DNA from 4 places in the Fictibacillus sp. Mic-4 genome. Region 4 is predicted to be linked to each of the others. Evidence: riboswitches for the same ligand, from Rfam matches in the RefSeq annotation. Region 4 holds a riboswitch; each other region holds the start of a gene.
The links. Region 4 has a riboswitch for S-adenosylmethionine ahead of WD019_RS05280 (homoserine dehydrogenase). Riboswitches for the same ligand answer to the same signal wherever they lie in the genome.
Positions count from the first base shown of each region.

Region 1: another riboswitch for S-adenosylmethionine. It lies ahead of metK (methionine adenosyltransferase); the one in region 4 lies ahead of WD019_RS05280 (homoserine dehydrogenase).
Region 2: another riboswitch for S-adenosylmethionine. It lies ahead of WD019_RS07325 (Fur-regulated basic protein FbpA); the one in region 4 lies ahead of WD019_RS05280 (homoserine dehydrogenase).
Region 3: another riboswitch for S-adenosylmethionine. It lies ahead of WD019_RS08980 (O-acetylhomoserine aminocarboxypropyltransferase/cysteine synthase family protein); the one in region 4 lies ahead of WD019_RS05280 (homoserine dehydrogenase).

Region 1 is NZ_JBBHZM010000018.1:16,911-21,992, forward strand. Features, by position in the region: gene WD019_RS12560 (VOC family protein) at 1-215, opposite strand, end outside; gene WD019_RS12565 (spore coat associated protein CotJA) at 389-607, shown strand; gene WD019_RS12570 (spore coat protein CotJB) at 622-882, shown strand; gene WD019_RS12575 (manganese catalase family protein) at 918-1,487, shown strand; gene metK (methionine adenosyltransferase) at 1,555-2,760, opposite strand; SAM riboswitch class I at 2,910-3,037, opposite strand; gene pckA (phosphoenolpyruvate carboxykinase (ATP)) at 3,312-4,895, shown strand; gene WD019_RS12590 (DUF3949 domain-containing protein) at 5,062-5,082, shown strand, end outside.
Region 2 is NZ_JBBHZM010000007.1:41,755-46,836, reverse strand. Features, by position in the region: gene WD019_RS07340 (amino acid permease) at 1-744, opposite strand, end outside; gene WD019_RS07335 (hypothetical protein) at 928-1,362, opposite strand; gene WD019_RS07330 (LLM class flavin-dependent oxidoreductase) at 1,507-2,523, shown strand; gene WD019_RS07325 (Fur-regulated basic protein FbpA) at 2,568-2,744, opposite strand; SAM riboswitch class I at 2,837-2,951, opposite strand; gene WD019_RS07320 (C40 family peptidase) at 3,324-3,812, shown strand; gene folD (bifunctional methylenetetrahydrofolate dehydrogenase/methenyltetrahydrofolate cyclohydrolase FolD) at 3,900-4,754, opposite strand; gene WD019_RS07310 (ROK family protein) at 4,905-5,082, opposite strand, start outside.
Region 3 is NZ_JBBHZM010000010.1:35,196-40,277, reverse strand. Features, by position in the region: gene cobT (nicotinate-nucleotide--dimethylbenzimidazole phosphoribosyltransferase) at 1-305, shown strand, start outside; gene WD019_RS09000 (NAD(P)-binding protein) at 323-961, shown strand; gene cobA (uroporphyrinogen-III C-methyltransferase) at 958-1,740, shown strand; gene WD019_RS08990 (nitroreductase family protein) at 1,742-2,305, shown strand; gene WD019_RS08985 (metallophosphoesterase family protein) at 2,441-3,133, shown strand; SAM riboswitch class I at 3,194-3,302, shown strand; gene WD019_RS08980 (O-acetylhomoserine aminocarboxypropyltransferase/cysteine synthase family protein) at 3,395-4,690, shown strand; gene sspL (small, acid-soluble spore protein L) at 4,717-4,854, opposite strand.
Region 4 is NZ_JBBHZM010000004.1:97,285-102,366, reverse strand. Features, by position in the region: gene aceB (malate synthase A) at 1-900, opposite strand, end outside; gene WD019_RS05280 (homoserine dehydrogenase) at 1,050-2,339, opposite strand; SAM riboswitch class I at 2,413-2,520, opposite strand; gene WD019_RS05275 (rhodanese-related sulfurtransferase) at 2,626-3,528, opposite strand; SAM riboswitch class I at 3,689-3,813, shown strand; gene WD019_RS05270 (methionine biosynthesis PLP-dependent protein) at 3,897-5,009, shown strand; gene metC (cystathionine beta-lyase) at 5,006-5,082, shown strand, end outside.

The sequences.
Region 1 (5,082 bases), on a different contig from region 4:
TCCCGGCTGTCCAGGTCCGTCGTCCCCCTTCGCGCTTTTCCGTTTGGATGAACAATTAAATGCAATTGTGTGTTGCCAAAATCATACCAAACACCCGGAAAGTCGAATTGGGGACGTTCCTTGCTTTGCTTGAATCCAAGTATACCTTCATAAAAATACAATGCCTTTTTCAAGTCGGTAACAAGCAATGACACATGATGAATTCCTTCGTACATTCCATCCACTCCTTATTTTCCAACCCTGGTAATCACTTATTTTACCATACTTCCATATAAATGATTGAATTTTTACCTTCTCAACAATCTTTTGTTAGCGATTTTTTGTCATGTTGGAAAAGTCCTCCTAATAGAAATAATAGAGAATGAAAAACAGGAGGTGCAAGCCAGGCATGAACACTAAAGGAACAAAAACGTACATTCCCTATCATAGTCCGTATGATCCGTGTGATCCGATCGGAAAAAAGTATTATTCTACCCCGCCAAACCTTTATATGGGGTTTCAGCCTTATAATCTTGAACAATTCTCCCCGAAAGAAGCATTAAAAAAAGGAACGTTATGGCCCGCCTTTTATGATTATTATGAAAATCCTTATGAAAGAAAATCGTAAAGGGGTGAGATGACATGGCCCAATTACCTGCAGAATTTTATCAATTGATGGAAGAACTGCAAGCCGTTGATTTTGTATTAGTGGAATTAACTCTTTATCTTGATACACACCCTGAAGATACAAACTCCATTCATCAATTTAATCAATTTGCACAAACGAGAAAAAAGCTGAAACGCGCAATTGAATCGAAATACGGCCCGCTTCAACAGTTTGGCAACAGCTATGCCGGTGCCCCGTGGAACTGGGACAGCCCACCATGGCCGTGGCAACTTTAACTTCTGATTCAACAACAAGGGGGGACTAGTTTTCAATGTGGATTTATGAAAAAAAACTTCAATATCCCGTTAGAGTAAGTACGTGCAACCCGAAGCTGGCAAAATTTTTAATTGAGCAATATGGAGGGGCTGATGGAGAACTGGCCGCTGCATTGCGGTATTTAAACCAGCGTTACAGCATTCCGGATAAAGTTATTGGATTATTAACGGATATCGGTACAGAGGAGTTCGCCCATCTCGAAATGATCGCGACAATGGTTTATAAATTAACGAAAGATGCAACGCCACAGCAACTTCGCGACGCCGGCCTTGAAGGCCATTATGCAGATCATGACAGTGCGCTTCATTATCATAATGCAGCCGGAATACCGTGGACAGCCACTTACATTCAGGCAAAAGGCGACCCGATAGCCGATCTTTACGAAGATATCGCGGCAGAGGAAAAAGCTCGGGCAACGTATCAATGGTTGATCAACATGTCAGATGATCCGGATTTAAATGACGGGCTTCGCTTTTTAAGGGAAAGAGAAATCGTTCATTCCCAGCGTTTCCGGGAAGCCGTGGAAATTTTAAAAGAAGAGCGCGATCGGAAGGTCTTTTTCTAAACCGCCAATTAGGCGGTTTTTTTAAAATAAAAACCATGGCTTTTTATAAAAGCCATGGTTTTAAACATTAAATATTTGCCTGTTTCTTTAGTTCTTCCGCTTTATCTGTTTTTTCCCACGGAAGTTCAACATCCGTGCGGCCAAAGTGACCGTAAGCAGCCGTTTGCTTATAAATCGGACGGCGAAGGTCGAGCATTCTTATAATACCTGCCGGACGAAGGTCAAAATTGTTGCGCACGAGTTCCACGAGAACTTCTTCGGACACTTTGCCAGTGCCAAATGTATCGACAGAAATGGATACCGGTTGCGCAACACCGATCGCATAAGCAAGCTGAACTTCAACTTTTTCAGCAAGGCCAGCTGCAACAATATTTTTTGCTACATAGCGGGCCGCATAAGCAGCAGAACGGTCCACTTTTGTAGGATCCTTACCGGAGAATGCACCGCCGCCATGGCGAGCATAACCGCCATACGTATCAACAATAATTTTACGCCCAGTAAGCCCTGCATCCCCTTGAGGTCCGCCGATTACAAAGCGGCCAGTCGGATTGATGAAATATTTTGTTTTCTCATCAATTAACTCCTCTGGAACGACAGGTTTAATAACCTTCTCTTTCATATCCGCTTGAATTTGCTCTAAGCTAATCTCTGGATGATGCTGGGTTGAAATGACAATCGTATCAATACGAACCGGCTTTCCATTTTCATCATACTCAACTGTTACTTGTGTTTTTCCATCCGGACGCAAATAAGGCACTTCTTCCGATTTACGCACTTCAGCTAATCGGCGGGATAAACGGTGAGATAAAGAAATTGGAAGCGGCATTAATTCAGCTGTTTCGTTGCACGCGAATCCGAACATTAACCCCTGGTCACCTGCTCCGATGGCTTCAATCTCTGCATCCGTCATTGAACCTTCACGTGCTTCAAGGGCCTTGTCAACACCCATTGCTATATCCGCTGATTGTTCATCAATGGATGTAAGAACCGCGCACGTTTCAGAGTCAAAACCATACTTTGCACGATCATATCCGATTGCCTTAATTGTCTCACGGACAACCTTTGGAATATCGACATACGTAGATGTCGTAATTTCCCCGGCAACTAATACCAACCCGGTTGTTACAGACGTTTCGCAAGCTACGCGGGCATTCGGATCATTTGCTAAAATTTCATCTAAGATCGCATCGGAAATTTGATCGCAAATTTTATCCGGATGTCCTTCTGTTACAGATTCTGAAGTAAAAAGACGACGACTTACCTTTTTTGACAATTGAGGATCCTCCTTCTCCGAAAAGGGAATATAAGATACGGTACTCATTCCTATATATCAACAGTTTAAAACGTTCTAATGGACATAAAAAAAGCCTTTTCCATTACAAAACCACTTGAGGAAAAGGTCCATTCTTTAAAGCCTTCAACCTCTTATTTTCCAAGGTAAAGTTACCTTGCAGGTTAGCACCTTTTCACCTTCGAAGTAATCTCCTTCGTTTTTAGTGTCGGTTGCTGGGTTTCATAGGGCCTGTCCCTCCACCTACTCGGAATAAGAGTAGCCGTTCCCGAATTATAATAGCGTAGTTATATAGTGATGTCAACCTAAACATGAATAGCATTTGCATCACAAGCGAAAATTATTTTTATATGCTTGTATTTAATTTTTACTTATTATATATGTCTCTACTCATTCACCATTTCGCCATAAATCATGAACCTTTTTTTAAAAATCACAATAAAATAGTATACATCATTTGTTTTAATGTGTTATACTAATTCCAACTTAAACAAGTCATTAAAAAACTCTCTTAAAAGGATGGTTTTGCGTTCATGAATACCGTTGAATTCACAACTACATTAAATGATATCTTAAATAGTTCAAAAACATATCATAATCTGCCTGTTCCTATCTTAGTTGAAAAGGCGTTGCTGCGCAATGAAGGAAAGCTTTCTTCCACTGGTGCATTTCAGGCTGTTACCGGGAAATACACTGGCCGCTCACCGAAAGATAAATTTATTGTAGAGGATGAAAGCGTCAAAGACAAGATTGACTGGGGAGATGTCAACCAGCCGATTGCCCCGGAAAAATTTGATCTATTATATAAGAAAGTCCTTCAGTACTTAAGTGAAAAAGAAGAACTGTTTCACTTTAAAGGTTTTGCCGGTGCGGATCATGCATACCGTTTACCGATTCAAGTCATCAACGAATATGCATGGCATAATTTATTTGCCCATCAATTGTTCGTCCGTCCAAACGAAAAAGAAGTAAATGAATTAGAGCCGGAATTTACAATCGTTTCCGCTCCGGGGTTTCTTGCAGATCCAGAAGTTGATGGAACAAATTCTGAAACATTTATTATTGTTTCTTTCGAAAAACGTGTCGTATTAATCGGCGGAACCGAGTACGCAGGAGAAATGAAAAAATCCATCTTTTCCGTGATGAATTATTTGCTTCCTGAACAAGGAATCCTTTCAATGCACTGTTCTGCCAACGTTGGTCAAGAAGGAGACGTTGCCCTTTTCTTCGGATTATCCGGCACTGGAAAAACAACGCTTTCTGCTGACCCGAACCGCCGATTAATCGGTGATGATGAACACGGCTGGGCCAATACCGGTGTATTTAACATTGAAGGCGGCTGCTATGCGAAGTGCATCAACTTGTCTCAAGAGAAAGAACCACAAATTTGGAATGCGATTCGCTTTGGAACGGTTCTTGAAAATGTCATTCTTGATCCTGAAACGAGAGTGGCTGACTATAACGACTCAACATTAACAGAAAATACGCGTGCGGCTTATCCGATTGATGCGATTGATAATATTATTCAACCGAGTGTAGCAGGCCATCCAAATGCGATTATTTTCTTAACGGCTGATGCTTTTGGCGTATTACCGCCAATCAGCAGATTAACGAAAGAACAGGCGATGTACCATTTCCTATCCGGATACACAAGCAAGCTTGCAGGAACAGAACGCGGAATCACTTCCCCGCAGGCAACATTCTCAACTTGCTTTGGAGCTCCATTCTTGCCGCTTGAAGCCACTGTTTATGCGGAAATGCTCGGTGAAAAGATCGATCAGCATGACGTTGAAGTCTTTTTAGTGAACACTGGCTGGTCCGGCGGAGAATACGGTGTTGGAAAACGCATGAACTTAAACTATACGAGAGCGATGGTTCAAGCAGCATTAGAAGGCGAATTAAAATCGGTTGAAACAGCGATTGACCCTGTATTCGGCCTTCACGTTCCGCTTCGTTGCCCTGGCGTGCCTGACCAAGTCCTTCAACCGAAGAAAACGTGGGACAATCCTGAAGAATATGACAAGAAAGCAAGAGAACTTGCCAACAAATTCAAAGAAAACTTCAAGAAATTCCAAAATGTGTCCGCTGCTATTCAAAACGCCGGCCCATTAGTATAACACATTAAATGAAGCCCGTCCTTGACGGGCTTCATTTTTTTGAAGAAAAGCAGGTTGATTATCTCCTCCTTCTAGTTATTTATGTTACAAAATGGAAAAGGAGTGAAAGGCTTATGTCATCAGCTGTTATTTTTTGGGAAGCATTGCTTTATTTTACTTTTTAGTGATGATTCCCGTTCAATATTCC
Region 2 (5,082 bases), on a different contig from region 4:
AATTGCTTTCGGAATATTTTTTTCCGGATTTTCACTTTCACCAGCGGCAATCCCGACAAGCTCCGTTCCTTGAAAAGCAAAGCCGGCAACCATAAAGACTCCAAGAATCCCCATAACTCCGCCGCTGAACGGGGCGTCCTTTACGGTGAAATTTTTAAACCCGACCGATTCGCCGCCCATAATGCCGAAAATCATGAGGAGGCCAACTGCGATAAATATAATAATTGTCGCCACTTTAATAAAGGCAAACCAATATTCCGCCTCGCCATAGCCTTTAACGGATAAAACATTGATGGCTAACAAAATAGCGAGAAATAGGGCGCTCCATAAAATAGGTGAAGATTTCGGAAACCAAAATTCCATCACCATTGCCCCGGCCGAAAGTTCAACGGCAAGCGTAATTGCCCAGTTGTACCAATAATTCCATCCAAGGGCAAACCCTAATGCAGGGTCAACAAACTTTGTCGCATACGTGCTGAACGATCCGGTTACCGGCATGAAAGAAGCCATTTCTCCCAGGCTTGTCATAAGAAAGAAAACCATAATTCCAATTGCAGCATAGGCGACGAGAGCTCCTCCTGGCCCGGCGGAAGAAATCGCTCCGCCACTGGCAAGGAACAACCCTGTGCCAATGGAACCGCCGATCGCAATCATCGTCATGTGCCTTGCCCGAAGGCCGCGTTTTAATTGATTTTCCGATTGAAGCGGGACGGCTTCGTTTAATTGCAATGAAGGTTTGCTCATACCATCTCTCCTTTGTTATTTTTTGAACTGATCTTTCGATTATGAGAATGAGTTCAATTAAGAATATTCAGTACATTTGAACTAAAATCCTTCTTTTTCAAAAAATAATCTTAAAAATAGTAGAAAACACACGACTTTAGACCTATAAAGCATTAACAGAACGAAGAAGTTTTCAACGTGCTGCTAATTTAGCTTGTGAAGCGCCTTTTTCTTAATGAGCTGTGCAATTCGTATCATGTTTTCATCATCTTCCGTAACCGAACAGCTTGTCCACCGATATGTCCGATAAACATCGTTGATCCTGACTTTTAAGTAATACGTCAAAAAGGGTTTTTCTTCACATGTTTTGCTTAGATTTTTTTCTCCTAAAATATCTACTTTCTCCATTTCTTTATAAATTTCATGCATATCGCTTTCCGGCAATTGAAAGTCCGATTGAGTAACGACTTTGTTGTAATTAAGCTGAAGCACAAGCTTTTGATCGAAAGTGTTAATCTCGTTTTTTTGACCCGGTCCGTACTTTAAGACAAAATCAAAATTCGCCGGTTTATCGATTGATTTTTCAGAACATCCGGCCATGATCAAAGCTTGTACCATCAACAATAGAAAAATTTTCATTTCAACACCCCCGGTCTGTTATTACTTCCTCTTTTCAAATGAGAATCCCTTTTAATTCGCCTGCAAAAAGAAGCATATTAGTAGACTTCTTTTCTCATACTAACGATAATATAGTTAATATTATTTTTTTGAAGGGAAACTATTATGTTAACATTAAGCGTATTAGACCAATCACCTGTCTCTTTCGGAAGTACACCGAGAGAGGCTGTTCAAAATACCGTTCGACTTGCACAAGAAACGGAGAAAATGGGGTATCATCGCTTTTGGGTGGCAGAACACCACCATACGAAAAATTTCGCCGGTTCGACCCCCGAAGTGCTTATTTCCCACCTTGCCGCGAAAACATCAACCATCCGCGTCGGGTCTGGCGGAGTGATGCTGCCCCACTACAGTTCGTATAAAGTAGCGGAAAATTTCAGGATGCTCGAGACTCTTTACCCGGGCAGAATCGATTTAGGGATCGGCCGTGCCCCCGGCGGCATGCCGCTTGCGACAATGGCATTGCAAGAAGGGAATACGCGCGGAATCCACCATTATCCGCAGCAGGTGGATGACCTGATTGCTTATTTGCATAATGCAGTTGATGAAAATCACCGATTTTGCGGGTTAGAGGCCACCCCTATTCCAGAGACCGCGCCGGAGATCTGGATGCTTGGCTCTAGCGGATCTAGCGCAAGACTGGCGGCTGAAAAAGGAATCCCCTTTACGTTTGCCCATTTTATCAACGGCATTGACGGACCTGCCGTAGCAAAAGCGTATCGTGAAGCGTTCCAGCCGTCATCCCTGCTCGCTGAACCGAAAGTGATCGCCGCCATATTTGCCATATGTGCGGATACGGAAGAACAAGCGGAAAGAATCGCCTCCAGCCTGGATTTATCGATTTTAATGCTTGAGAAAGGAGAGCGGCGGAACGGCGTGCCATCGATTGAACAGGCGCTCAATTATCCTTATACGACTTACGACCTGATCCGAATCAGGGAAAATCGCAAGCGGATGATCGTCGGTGCTCCAGAACAAGTGAAACAACAACTCCTTCAGTTAAGCAATGACTACGAGACCGACGAGTTAATGGTCGTAACCATTACCCATGATTTCAACGATAAACTCAACTCTTATCAATTACTTTCAGAAATGTTTCCACAGAAGCCATCCCGCGATTAATAGCCGTGGGACATTATAAAAGGCAGGCGCCAATAGCCTGTCTTTTATCTTTGGATTTGCGTTTTTGAATTTTCTTTCACAAGCTCGTACTCTCTTTCCAAATCCTTTAGCGGCAATTCATATAGTTGAGAGCCATCCGAAGCTTTATAAACATGATGCAGAATCAGCTTGTTAATGAGTTCGTCTTTTCGCTTCTTGACGGCTTTTGACAATTCACCCATCGTCTCCCCCTCTTTCGTTGATTGATACAAAAAGCAAGCCCTCTTCTTATCAAAGCAAGAAGAGGGCACGAATATGTAAAGTCACGTCGCTCTTCTTATCTATCAAGCAAACTACCCTTGCTTGTTGGAATTGGCACAGTATTCTCAAGCGAGAACCCGCTGCCGAGGCATCATAGGGCCAAATCCCTCCACCTCTCTTGATAAGAATCCGTTCATACTATGCAATTGTATACTACAATTTAATGGATGATTCTGATTTTGTCAATACTTAATTTCAATTAATCCCATCACTTTTATCGATATTCAATTGTTCAAATAAAGGACGTTCTGTTCGCACCACTGTTTTTACCACATTAAAAAAGTTTAAATACAGAATATAAATTGTAACTTTTTTGTAACCACTTCATTTGGAAGTTGATTTAAGATAATTTCAGTTGATCAACTACAGCAGAAAAACTTGGCTTAGCGTAACGTATGAATAGCGTTAGCTTTCGTTTTTCTATACTTTGTACTTTTTATCGCTTAAGCGTAGTTAAACTTTCTTCAAACTATTGAGAAAAATCATTGGGGGAATTTCAAATGACAACCATCATTCGCAGAGCAAACGTATTGCTTGTTGTCTTATCTACATTGTTGCTTGCAGCAACGATCCTTTTCTCGCCATTTTCGAATTCAGCGTATGCCGCAAAAGCTTCTAAAGGCGAACAAATTGCCTCTTTTGCCAGGACGCTAGAAGGGAAGCCTTATAAATATGGCGGAACAACGGTTAAAGGGTTCGATGCTTCCGGATTTACTCAGTATGTATACAAACAAGCCGTGAATGCCACCTTACCGCGTACGATTGACCAGCAATATAAAAACAAAAATGCAGTTTCCGTTCCACAAAAGAAATTGCAGCCTGGAGACTTAGTATTTTTTAAGCTGGACGGCAAGAACGTTTCTTTTGCCGGTATTTACTTAGGGAAGGATCAATTTATTGCAGCTACGACAAAAGGCGTTAAAGTTCAATCATTATCCACAAAGTACTGGAAAAGCACTTACGCTGACGCAAAACGCGTTGTAAAATAAATTTCAAATCAATAAATCAAGCAAAACTCTAAACTCTACATAAAAAGCATGCAACCTGCTTCTTTAGATTGCATGCTTTTTACTTTATTAGATGGAATACGCTCGTTTTGCGGATTGGATCGTATTTGCAAGCAGCATTGTAATCGTCATCGGACCGACACCTTTTGGCACTGGTGTAATGTAAGAAGCCTTCTCGAGACAGTCTTCAAAATCAACATCGCCGCAAAGCTTTCCGTCTTCCATTCGGTTAATCCCGACATCGATGACAACTGCCCCTTCTTTCACCATGTCTTTACCGATCATTTTCGGTCTTCCGACAGCTACGATTAAAATATCACCCTGAGAAGTGATTTCTTTTAAATTTTCCGTTTTTGAATGACAGTAGGTAACCGTTGCATTTTCGTTCAACATCAACTGGCCGACCGGTTTCCCTACGATATTGCTTCTTCCAACGACAACGACGTGCTTTCCTTCCATCGGCAATTCATACGCTTTGATCAATTCCAATATTCCGTATGGCGTACATGAAATAAAACATTCCTGGCCGAGCATCATTTTTCCGACATTCACCGGATGGAAGCCGTCCACATCTTTTTCTGGAATAATCGTTTCAATGACCTTCTGTTCCGAAATATGATCTGGCAAAGGAAGTTGCACTAAAATGCCGTGGATACTGTTATCCTTGTTAAATTTTTCAACCTGATCAAGAAGTTCTTCTTCCGTTACCGTCTCCGGAAGTTCAACCAGGACGGAATGCATTCCGACTTTCTCACATGCTTTCACTTTCGAACGGACATACGTTTGAGACGCTGGATTGGCACCGACAATAATTACGGCTAATCCAGGTACGATTCCTTTATCCGCCAAATGCTCGACTTCACTCTTCATTTCTGCTTGTTTCTTTTCCGCTAATTCTTTTCCGTTTAATAATACTGCTGCCATCATTTGCCTCCTCCAATCACAAAAACCGAACATTATTTTTATAAGGTGACTTTATCATTCGTTATTTATATATAAAATAACATGACCTCAATAAAAATTAAAGGATTTATATTGGCAGGAACAATAGACGCAACTTTAAAAACTTTCCGATTACGTTAAAGCGTTCATTGCAAGAGCAAGAGCGCCGCATAATCCGGCCCTGTCGGCCAGACCTGGCGGAACGATATAATGCTCAATGTTCTCAAGAAGTTCTTCTTTTTGTATATAGCCGTTTAACATTTCCTTCACGTTTTTGCGAATAAGGGGGAAAAGATGATTTTGTTTCATA
Region 3 (5,082 bases), on a different contig from region 4:
GAGCGATGTTAGCTGCAGCCGAAAACAAAATTCCGATTTTAGTCGATGGATTTATTTGCACGGTTGCTGCTTTACTCGCAGTCGAAATGGCTACAGAAGCGAAAGACTATATGATTATCGGGCACGAGTCGGTGGAACCGGGCCACCAGATCGCAATCGAACGATTAGGGAAGAAGCCGCTATTGCATTTAGAAATGCGTCTCGGTGAAGGAACTGGCGCTGCTGTCGCCTTTCCAATTTTGCTTTCTGCTGTTAATATGTTAAAAATGGCTACATTTTCATCAGCCGGCATTTCTACCAATTAACAGGGGATGTTCAACATATGACATATTATCCAGCAATGTTGGATTTAAAAGGAAAAAAAGTTGTTATCGTCGGAGGCGGTGTGATCGCTGAAAGAAAAATAAAAGGATTGCTTCACTCTGGCGCGGAAATTACCGTCATCAGTCCATCAATTACAGAACAAGTAAAAGAGTGGGTTTCCAGCGGGAAATTAAGCTGGGAAAATAAACGGTTTGATCAAAAAGACTGCCGCGAAGCTTTTCTCATTATCGCAGCGACAAACAATGCGGGTGTCAATCTGAGAGTTTATGAATCGGCGCAAAATCATCAATTAATCAATCTTGTCGACCGCCCGGATTTAAGCAATTTTATCGTGCCTTCGACGTTAAGACGCGGAAAATTGAGCATTTCCGTATCGACATCCGGGGCAAGCCCGGGTTTGGCAAAGCAAATGATCGAGACCCTTTCCTGCATTTTTGATGAAAGTTATGAAGAGTATATGGAATTTTTAGACGAATGCCGAAAGTATGTTAAACGAGAGATTAAGGATCAACATGTAAGAAAGAAACTATTAAAAGAATTATTGCATCCACGTTTTTTAGAAATGACACGTCAAGGACTATACGAGGAGAGAGAAGAACAATTTACTAAGTTAATAGAGAAAGGGCGAGCGGGATGAATAAAGGGAAAGTATATTTAGTCGGTGCAGGTCCTGGCGATCCGAAGCTCATAACCGTCTATGGGTTAGAATGTATCCAGAAGGCAGACTGTATCGCTTACGATCGGCTTGTCAATAAAGAGCTGCTTAATCATGCGAAAAAGGATGCGGAACTCGTCTACTGCGGGAAACTTCCAGGTAAGCATGCCCTCATCCAGGAGCAAATAAATCATTTGCTTGTTGAGAAAGCACTTGAAGGAAAAATCGTTACCCGCTTAAAAGGAGGAGACCCGTGCGTTTTTGGACGGGTGGGGGAAGAGGCGGAAGTGCTTGCCGAACACGGTATCGAATTTGAAATTGTACCGGGGGTAACAGCGGGCATTGCTGCACCCGCATATGCCGGAATTCCGGTCACTCACCGGGAGCATGCCTCATCATTTGCGATAGTCACAGGCCATGGCCGAAAAGCAAAAGGACAGGACAGCTTGAATTGGAAGGCGCTTGCAACTGGAATCGATACGGTTGCATTTTACATGGGTGTCGGCAACTTAAGCTACATTACTGGTAGTCTTATGAAACATGGAAGAGATCCAAAAACGCAAGTGGCTATCATCGAATGGGGAACGACGGATAAACAGAGAACCGTAACAGGCATGTTAGATTCAATTTGCCAACTGGCAGAGAGGGAGAAAATTAATCATCCAGCCATTTTATTAGTGGGAGATGTCGTCCAATTAAGAGAAAAAATCAAATGGTTTGAGAAAAAAATAGAACCGGATAAAGTGGGATCGGAGGGATAAAATGTCGCTATTAGAAGCATTAAAAAATAGACGCGCGATTCGAAACTATGAAAATAAAGAAGTGGAAGAAGAAAAAATCAAGCAACTGCTTGAAGCGGCGACATGGGCGCCTAATGACCGACTGCGGGAGCCGTGGACCTTTTTCGTCATAAGAGGAGAAGCGAAAAAGAAGTATGAGGCGATTGCGGCCGGCTATTTAAATGAGCGTTTTCCGACGAAACCGCATTTAGTCGAAAGCTCGTTAGCTGTCGTCAAAAACACTCCAGTCATCATTGTTGTTACTTCAGACATCATTCCGGGAGATGAAGCAAGCTCTATCGATAATGAATATGCGACTTGTTGTGCGATCCATTCGATGTGGCTCGCTTCCTGCGATCTTGGACTCGGGTTTGTCTGGCGAACAAGAGGCGTCGGGCTCGTCCACGACGAGAGGCTCCACCGTTTTATCGGTTCGCCAGAAGACAAGAAAGTGGTAGGAACCGTTTTTCTAGGATATCCGAAAGAAGGAGAAGAAGTGAAAGCGACCCGCCGAACGCCTTTCGAAGAAAAGACAGTTTGGCTATAATTTATTTAGAGGGGGCCGCCTAAAAGATGGATTTTAGGTGACGCCCTTTTTCTCGTTTTAACCTGTTGGACTATTCAAATTATGGAGAAAAGTGTATAATGATAAAAAAGCTTTTTGACAGAAAGAGGATTTTTTGTGAAAAGAATACTGGCCATAAGCGATATTCATGGAGAACTGAAGAAGTTTGAACAATTGCTAGAGAAAGTTAATTATAATTCTTCCGTAGACCAATTGATTTTATTGGGAGATTATGTCGACAGAGGCGAAGATTCTAGTGGTGTCGTTGAAAAGGTCATTCAGTTAAAAGAAAACGGGGCTGTCGTTTTAAAAGGGAATCATGATGATATGCTCGTAAGAGCGATGAATGGAGACAAAAAGGTTTGGGATAATTGGACGATAAGAAACGGTGGACAGAGTACATTGAAAAGCTATCAATATTCGCTTAGCATTGAACAGGGGGAAATTATAGCAACAGTCAATGAGCATACGAAGTCCGAGCTGATGGAGGAGCATAAAACTTTTTTAGAAAATCTTGATTATTTTTATGAAACGGATGACTATATTTTTGTTCATGGCGGCGTTCACCCGACCACTCCGATCCAGGAAACGGACCCTTACGTTTTAATTTGGATCCGCGAAGAGTTTCATAATGGCTACAACGGTGACAAAACAGTCATTTTCGGGCATACGCCAACGAATTCGTTCCATGATTGTTCAGACGTGTATTTTGCTGATAACAAAATTATCGGAATTGACGGAGGAGCTGTTTTTGGCGGACGCCTGAACTGCCTCGAATTGCCGAGCAAAAAGGTTTATTTCGTTGAGTAATCATCGTATTTGACAAATTCAGAATAGTGTTGTATTTTAATAAATAATTTAACATCGTTGCTCTTATCAAGAGAGGTGGAGGGACTGGCCCGATGAAACCCGGCAACCGCCAGTATGTTCTGGAAAGGTGCCAATTCCTGCAAAGCGGATGAGCTTTGAAAGATAAGGGAGAGCGTGCCGTTTACGGATCGAACATCTCTCTTTCTTTCAAGAGCGGTGTTTTTTTATTGTATAAAAAATAAAAAAGGAGACGGTTGAAATATGGGGTATCGATTTGAAACCATTAGCATTCACGGAGGATTAAAAGTGGACGATACGGGTGCGCGTTCCATTCCTCTTCATCAGTCGAATGCGTATTTGTTTGAAAACACGGATCATGCAGCTGATTTGTTCGCATTAAAAGAAGAAGGCTATATTTATACGAGGATTGGAAACCCTACCGTTGCCGTACTCGAAGAACGTGTCGCCCAACTTGAAGGAGGAGTCGGGGCGCTCGCGGTTTCAAGCGGGATGGCGGCAATTACAACCGCGATTATGAACATCGCCAATTCGGGGGATGAAATTGTTTCTGCCTCGAAACTTTATGGCGGGACGTACAATTTATTTTCTACAACTTTGCCAAAATACGGAATAACGACAAAGTTTGTTGAACCTGGCGACCTTGAAGGGTTAAGGGAGGCGATTACGCCAAAAACAAAAGCCGTTTTCGCCGAAACGATCGGCAACCCGAGCTTAGAAGTGCTTGACATTCAAGCGTTTGCGGACATCGCCCATGCGCATGGAATCCCGCTTATTGTCGATAACACATTTGCAACTCCATATTTATGCAGGCCAATTGAACACGGGGCAGACATCGTCGTCCATTCCGCGACAAAATGGCTCGGAGGCAACGGCACGACACTCGGTGGGATTATAATTGACGCCGGAAAATTTAATTGGGATTCGCCGAATTTCCCGGGGTTCACCCAGCCTGATCCGAGCTATCACCATCTTGTATATGCAAAAGACATTGGCAAGGCGGCTTTCATCATTAAAGCAAGAGTGCAATTTTTGCGCGATATTGGTGTAGCGCTTAGTCCGTTCAACGCGTTCCAAATTAGTTTAGGAATTGAGACATTGCACGTCCGGATGAAAGAACATATCGCGAATACGCGAAAAATCGTTCGCTACCTTGAAAATCACCCCGGCATCGAGTGGGTACTCTATCCCGAGCAAGAGACGCATCCATCCAAATCCCTTGCCCAAAAATATCTACCAGATGGTGCAGGTAGCGTCGTTGTCTTTGGAATTAAAGGAGGGAGAGAGGCCGGGAAAAAAGTGATCGATTCTGTTCAATTATGGTCGCACGTAGCAAATGTAGGCGATGCAAAAAGCTTAATTATTCATCCGGCAAGCACTACCCATCAGCAGCTAAGTCCTGAGGAGATTAAGGAAGCTGGGGTAACGGAAGATTTAATTCGCCTTTCGGTTGGAATTGAGCATATCGACGATTTAATCGAAGATCTAGAACAGGCGATCGTCAAAGCAAATGGCATTTCATCGAAAACACATGTTTAAAAAAAGCGCCTTAAGAGGCGCTTTTTTTAGATCCTCGTATTTTTCTTCTTCGCTCGATTTTCAAGCTCGGTTTTCGGCTCCATGCCGAATTCAGCGTCAGGGCTTTTTCCCTGCGGGTTCACGCTAGAAGCTGCCTTGCCTTTTCCAGTGCTTTTCTTAGACACGATGACTCACCTCCCTTCTCATTGCGTGTTCAAAAAGGAGGACAAAAAGAGCCGTCGCCAGCAAATACCGTCCCGTCCTGTGACAACGCTGGCACTAGCACGTCCTGTGCGTCGGAAGATCGAGGCGGCGAAGCTTTGAGCAAGGCTACTACACGAACCGCTTCTATGCGGCCTTGTACCGAGGAAGCCTACTTCCAAGCATAAGCTAATAGACGCAGGTACAACGCG
Region 4 (5,082 bases):
ACGATCCGGCAGAATATAGTCTGGAAGATTGCGGAATTTTTTCAAATAGCTAAAAATATAATCCCATCTGCCACAGTTAAGGCCAACAATATGATCTCGCAATTCATAAAGAATTTCATCCATTTCAAAAGCAGCAAATATCGTTTCAATTAAAACGGTAGCTTTAATGGTCCCTATCGGGATTCCTAATTCCTCCTGCGCTTTGACAAATATTTTATTCCATAATCTCGCCTCTAAGTGGCTCTCTAGTTTCGGCAAATAAAAATAAGGACCGGATCCATTCTCAATCAATGTTTTTGCATTGTGGAAGAAATAAATGGCGAAGTCAAACAATCCTCCAGATACAGGCTCACCATTGATAAGGAGATGTTTTTCCATCAAGTTCCAACCACGTGGACGAACGATAAGGGTGGCCGTTTTATCATTTAATTCATATTTCTTTCCATTTGCCGGATTGATGTAGCTGATCGTTTTATTCACAGCGTCCCGTAAATTGATCTGCCCCTGCACAATGTTTTCCCATGTTGGCGAAGTTGCATCCTCAAAATCGGCCATAAAGCCATTTGCTCCAGAGTTTAGGGCGTTAATGATCATTTTTCGATCTACAGGGCCGGTAATTTCTACTCTTCTGTCTTGAAGGTCTTTCGGTACCGAACTAATTTTCCAATTCCCTTTGCGAATGTGTTCTGTTTCCGGCAGAAATTCTGGTAGCTTTCCGCGGTTAACTTCCGCCTGTCTTTCATCCCGAAGCTTCATTAGCTGCTGTCTTTCTTCTTCAAATTCAATCGCTAATTTCTTAACAAACTCCAGCGCTTCCACCGTTAATATTTCAGCAAAGCCCTGATCCATTTTCCCTTTAATTTCTACTCCCTGCAAACGATCAACATTGCTCGTTGTCATAAAAAAACTCCCTTCACTATTCTATCTTGAATTTCGTTGCTTATTATAGAACGTCGTTCCCTTTTATGATTGTACCAATATTTTTAAAAAAATTCAATTATTTCAGCCAAAAACACCTCATCTCTAAAGATGAGGTGTTTTTCGATCAATTAGACAACTGCTTTTTCTTTTACACGTGTAAACATTTGTTCATTTGTTATCTGGACCGGATAAACGGAAAATTCATGTCCAATACAATTTGATTCTAGATTTCCTTTCACTAAGACAAACGCGTTGCCATTTTCAATTTCGCCACTTGCATGTAGAAGGTCAACTGAAGATTCGATCTTTTTAACAATATCGCTAAATTCTTTCTCGTTTAAGACATTCTTAATAAAAAGGGCAAAGACGTTGCTTTCTTTAGATTCTTTTCGCTTCTCTTCCCTTTTTCCTGTCTTCACTTTTTCTTTATTTGTTGTTTTGTACACCGAAATTAAATCTTCAAGGATGGCACTTGCAGTTGGAAAAGCTCCGGCACCGGCTCCTTGCAACGTTAAATATCCGAGTAGATCCGTTTTTATTCGAACGGCATTGTCGACTCCTTCTACACCATAAAGCGGATGTTCTTGATCGACAAAGATCGGTGTTACTTGAACGTCAAGCGTTTCATTTATTGTAACGAGCTGTTTTAATCGCAATCCAGATTGTTCAGCAAGCAGCAGCTCTTCCGTTTGGACATCTTTAATTCCTTTTACCTGCACATGATCCCAATCTGGTTGCTCGCCAAACACCCAATCACATAACACCATCGCTTTATAAAAAGCGTCGATTCCTTCAATATCATTCGTTGGATCCGCTTCAGCGTATCCTTGTTGCCTGGCAATTTCCAGTGCTTCATAAAAAGATGAACGATGATTTCTCATATAGCTTAAAATAAAATTCGTCGTTCCATTAAGAATCGCTTCAACCCTCTCGATTCGATTAACCTGGAGCAACTCTTTAATCGTTCGCAAAACAGGAATTCCACCGCCGACACTTGCTTCATACACAAAGCGGACATCATTTGACTGAGCGATTTGCAAAAGTTCTTTTCCAGAGCGAGCAATTAAGTCTTTGTTCGCCGATATGACATGACACCCTGACTCAAGAGATTGTCTGATAAAAGTAAATGCCGGTTCCTTTCCCCCGATGGCTTCAACAACAACATCCGGCTTGTCTTTTTGAAGGAGTTCCTGAAAATTTGTCGTTACAAAAACATCTTTCGGCAGTTCCCTATTCTTAGTTGGATCTTGAATGAGGATCCCGGTAATTTCAACTGCTTTCCCTAATAAAGAGCTAAAATGACCTTTTTTCTCAACAAGCCCTGTAAATACCCCATATCCTACCGTTCCTAATCCCAGAAGCGCCACTTTAATGATTTGTTTTTCAATTCCCTTATTTTCTCCGTTTTTTTCATTCATTTTTATCCCTCCAGATAAGTATCAAGGTATAAAAAAACCCCTCTTCATAAGAAGAGGGGTTTTCGCTCGCCTCCTCTTATCAATCAGGAAAATTTTCCTGCAGGTATTAGCACCTTTTCAAACATTGTTTGAAGGTTGCCGGGCGTCATCGGGCCAGTCCCTCAGCCTCTCTGGATAAGAGTCCAATATATGTTATTTTTACTAGCATCTTAAATTAGTTAATAATGTAACACGGAGAATTTGAAAAAGTCAATGCCTTTTTCAGATTTTTAGTAAAAATCTTTTTTTAAATGGCATGTTCTTTTACATAACGATTCCACTTATGTTCGGCGCATTCTTTGCTGCAAGAGCGTTTATGCTCACGCTCGCATTCTTCGCACATAAGCAAATGTTTATTGCATTCAGGATTTCCGCACTTGACATAACGTTCTTCGGGCCTTCCACAATGGTAGCATTTCCCGACTATCCTTTCTTCACCCGTGCGGTTAACAGGAACGGAGATTCTTTCATCAAAAACATAACATTTTCCATCCCAAAGGGCTCCTTTCACCTCTGGATCATATCCGTAAGTGATAATGCCCCCTTCTAACTGGGAAACATCCTTAAATCCTTCTTTGATTAAAAAGCCGGAAAACTTTTCACAGCGAATGCCGCCAGTACAATACGTTAAAACTTTTTTATCTTTAAATTGCTCGAAGTTTTCCCGAACCCATTTCGGCAGGTCACGGAAAGTTTCAATATCCGGACGAATCGCTCCGCGAAAATGGCCGAGATCGTACTCGTACGTATTTCTCGCATCTAAAATGACGACATCTTCTTGCTGCATCGCTTCATAAAACTCTTTAGGTGATAAATGTTTTCCCGTCAGTTCATTCGGGTTAATGTCTTCTTCAAGGCTTAAATTCACAATCTCTTTTTTCACTTTCACTTTCATCTTTTTAAAGGCATGCTGGTCAGCCTCTTCGATTTTAAAAACGATATCAGAAAAGCGCGGGTCTTTTCGGAGGTCAGCCATATAGTGATCGGTTTGCTCCACCGTCCCTGAAACCGTTCCGTTCAGCCCTTCGCTCGCCACAAGAATGCGTCCTTTTAATCCTAATTCTTTACAGTAATTCAAATGTTCTTCCGCAAAGCTTTGAGGATCATCAATTGGTACATATTTATAATATAGCAATACTCTAAAATTCATGTTTCATTCCACCACCTGCTAAAATATCCTTCCCTATCATAACAAAAAACATCAAAAAAGAAAGTGTTCAAATGAGGAAACGTTTGAAAATGGAAAAAAATTTGTTGCAATCTCAAATCATCTGTTGTAAAGTTAAGAAAATTAAATGAAAACAACTCATTTCTTATCAAGAGAGGTAGAGGGACTGGCCCGATGACACCTCAGCAACCTTCAAGCCGCCGGCAAAACGCTTGAAAAGGTGCTAATTCCAACAAGTTCAGCTCTTATGGACTTGGAAGATAAGAAGAACGACTGTTATCGGTTTTAAAGTCTTCTTCTTATAGAAGGCTTTTTTTATTTTTCGTTACTACTTTAGAGGAGATGGGGAAATGTATAAAATCGAAACAAAACTCGCACAAATTGGAAACCGAAGTGAAAACGCTACTGGAACTGTAAATCCTCCAGTCTATTTTTCTACCGCTTACCGCCACGATGGGATCGGCCTATCAACAGGCTATGATTATTCACGCACGGGCAACCCTACACGTTGTCTTCTTGAAAAAACGATCGCCGACCTTGAAGGCGGGGACGCAGGCTTTGCTTGCAGTTCAGGAATGGGTGCAATCCTTACCGTGCTCGCACTCTTTCAATCTGGTGACGAATTCATCGTTTCTAAAGATTTATACGGGGGCACGTACCGTTTATTTGAAGAAGGATTCCGTAAATGGGGATTAAATTGTATTTATGTCGATACTTCCTGTTGTGACGAAATCGAGGCAGCTATCTCAGAAAATACGAAAGCGGTTTTTCTTGAAACACCAACGAATCCATTAATGGAACAGGCCGATATTCGAAAAGTTGCGGAAATAACGAAGAGACACCAAATACTGCTCATAGTTGACAACACCTTTTACACACCGCTTCTCCAGCAACCGATTAAAGATGGAGCGGATATCGTCATTCATAGTGCAACGAAATATCTGGGAGGGCACAATGATGTACTAGCGGGTTTAATCATTTCGAAAGGAAAAGAGTTAAGTGAATTGCTCGCTAAGCATCATAATGCATCCGGAGCCGTTCTCGGTCCGTTCGATTCATGGCTTCTCATGAGAGGCATGAAAACATTGGCATTGCGCATGAAACAGCATGAAAAAAACGCGAAAACGATTGTCCAGTTTTTAGCGAATCACGAAGCGGTTACTGATGTTCTTTATCCCGGAAAAGGCGGAATGCTTTCATTCCGTTTGGTGAACGAGTCCTGGGTCGACCCGTTTTTGCGAGAATTGAAACTGATCACATTTGCTGAAAGTTTAGGAGGTACGGAAAGCTTTATTACGTATCCTGCGACACAGACACATGCCGATATTCCTGAAGAAATTCGGATAAAAACTGGCGTATGCAACAGACTGTTGCGCTTCTCTGTAGGTATTGAAGATGTAAATGATTTAATTAAAGATCTTGCACACAGTTTAAGCAAAGTAAGTCAGGGGGTATTACAATGAGCGATAGTCTAGACTATACCTTTCAAACCCGGTTGCTCCATAATTCCAATAAATATGATCCGGCAACAGGTGC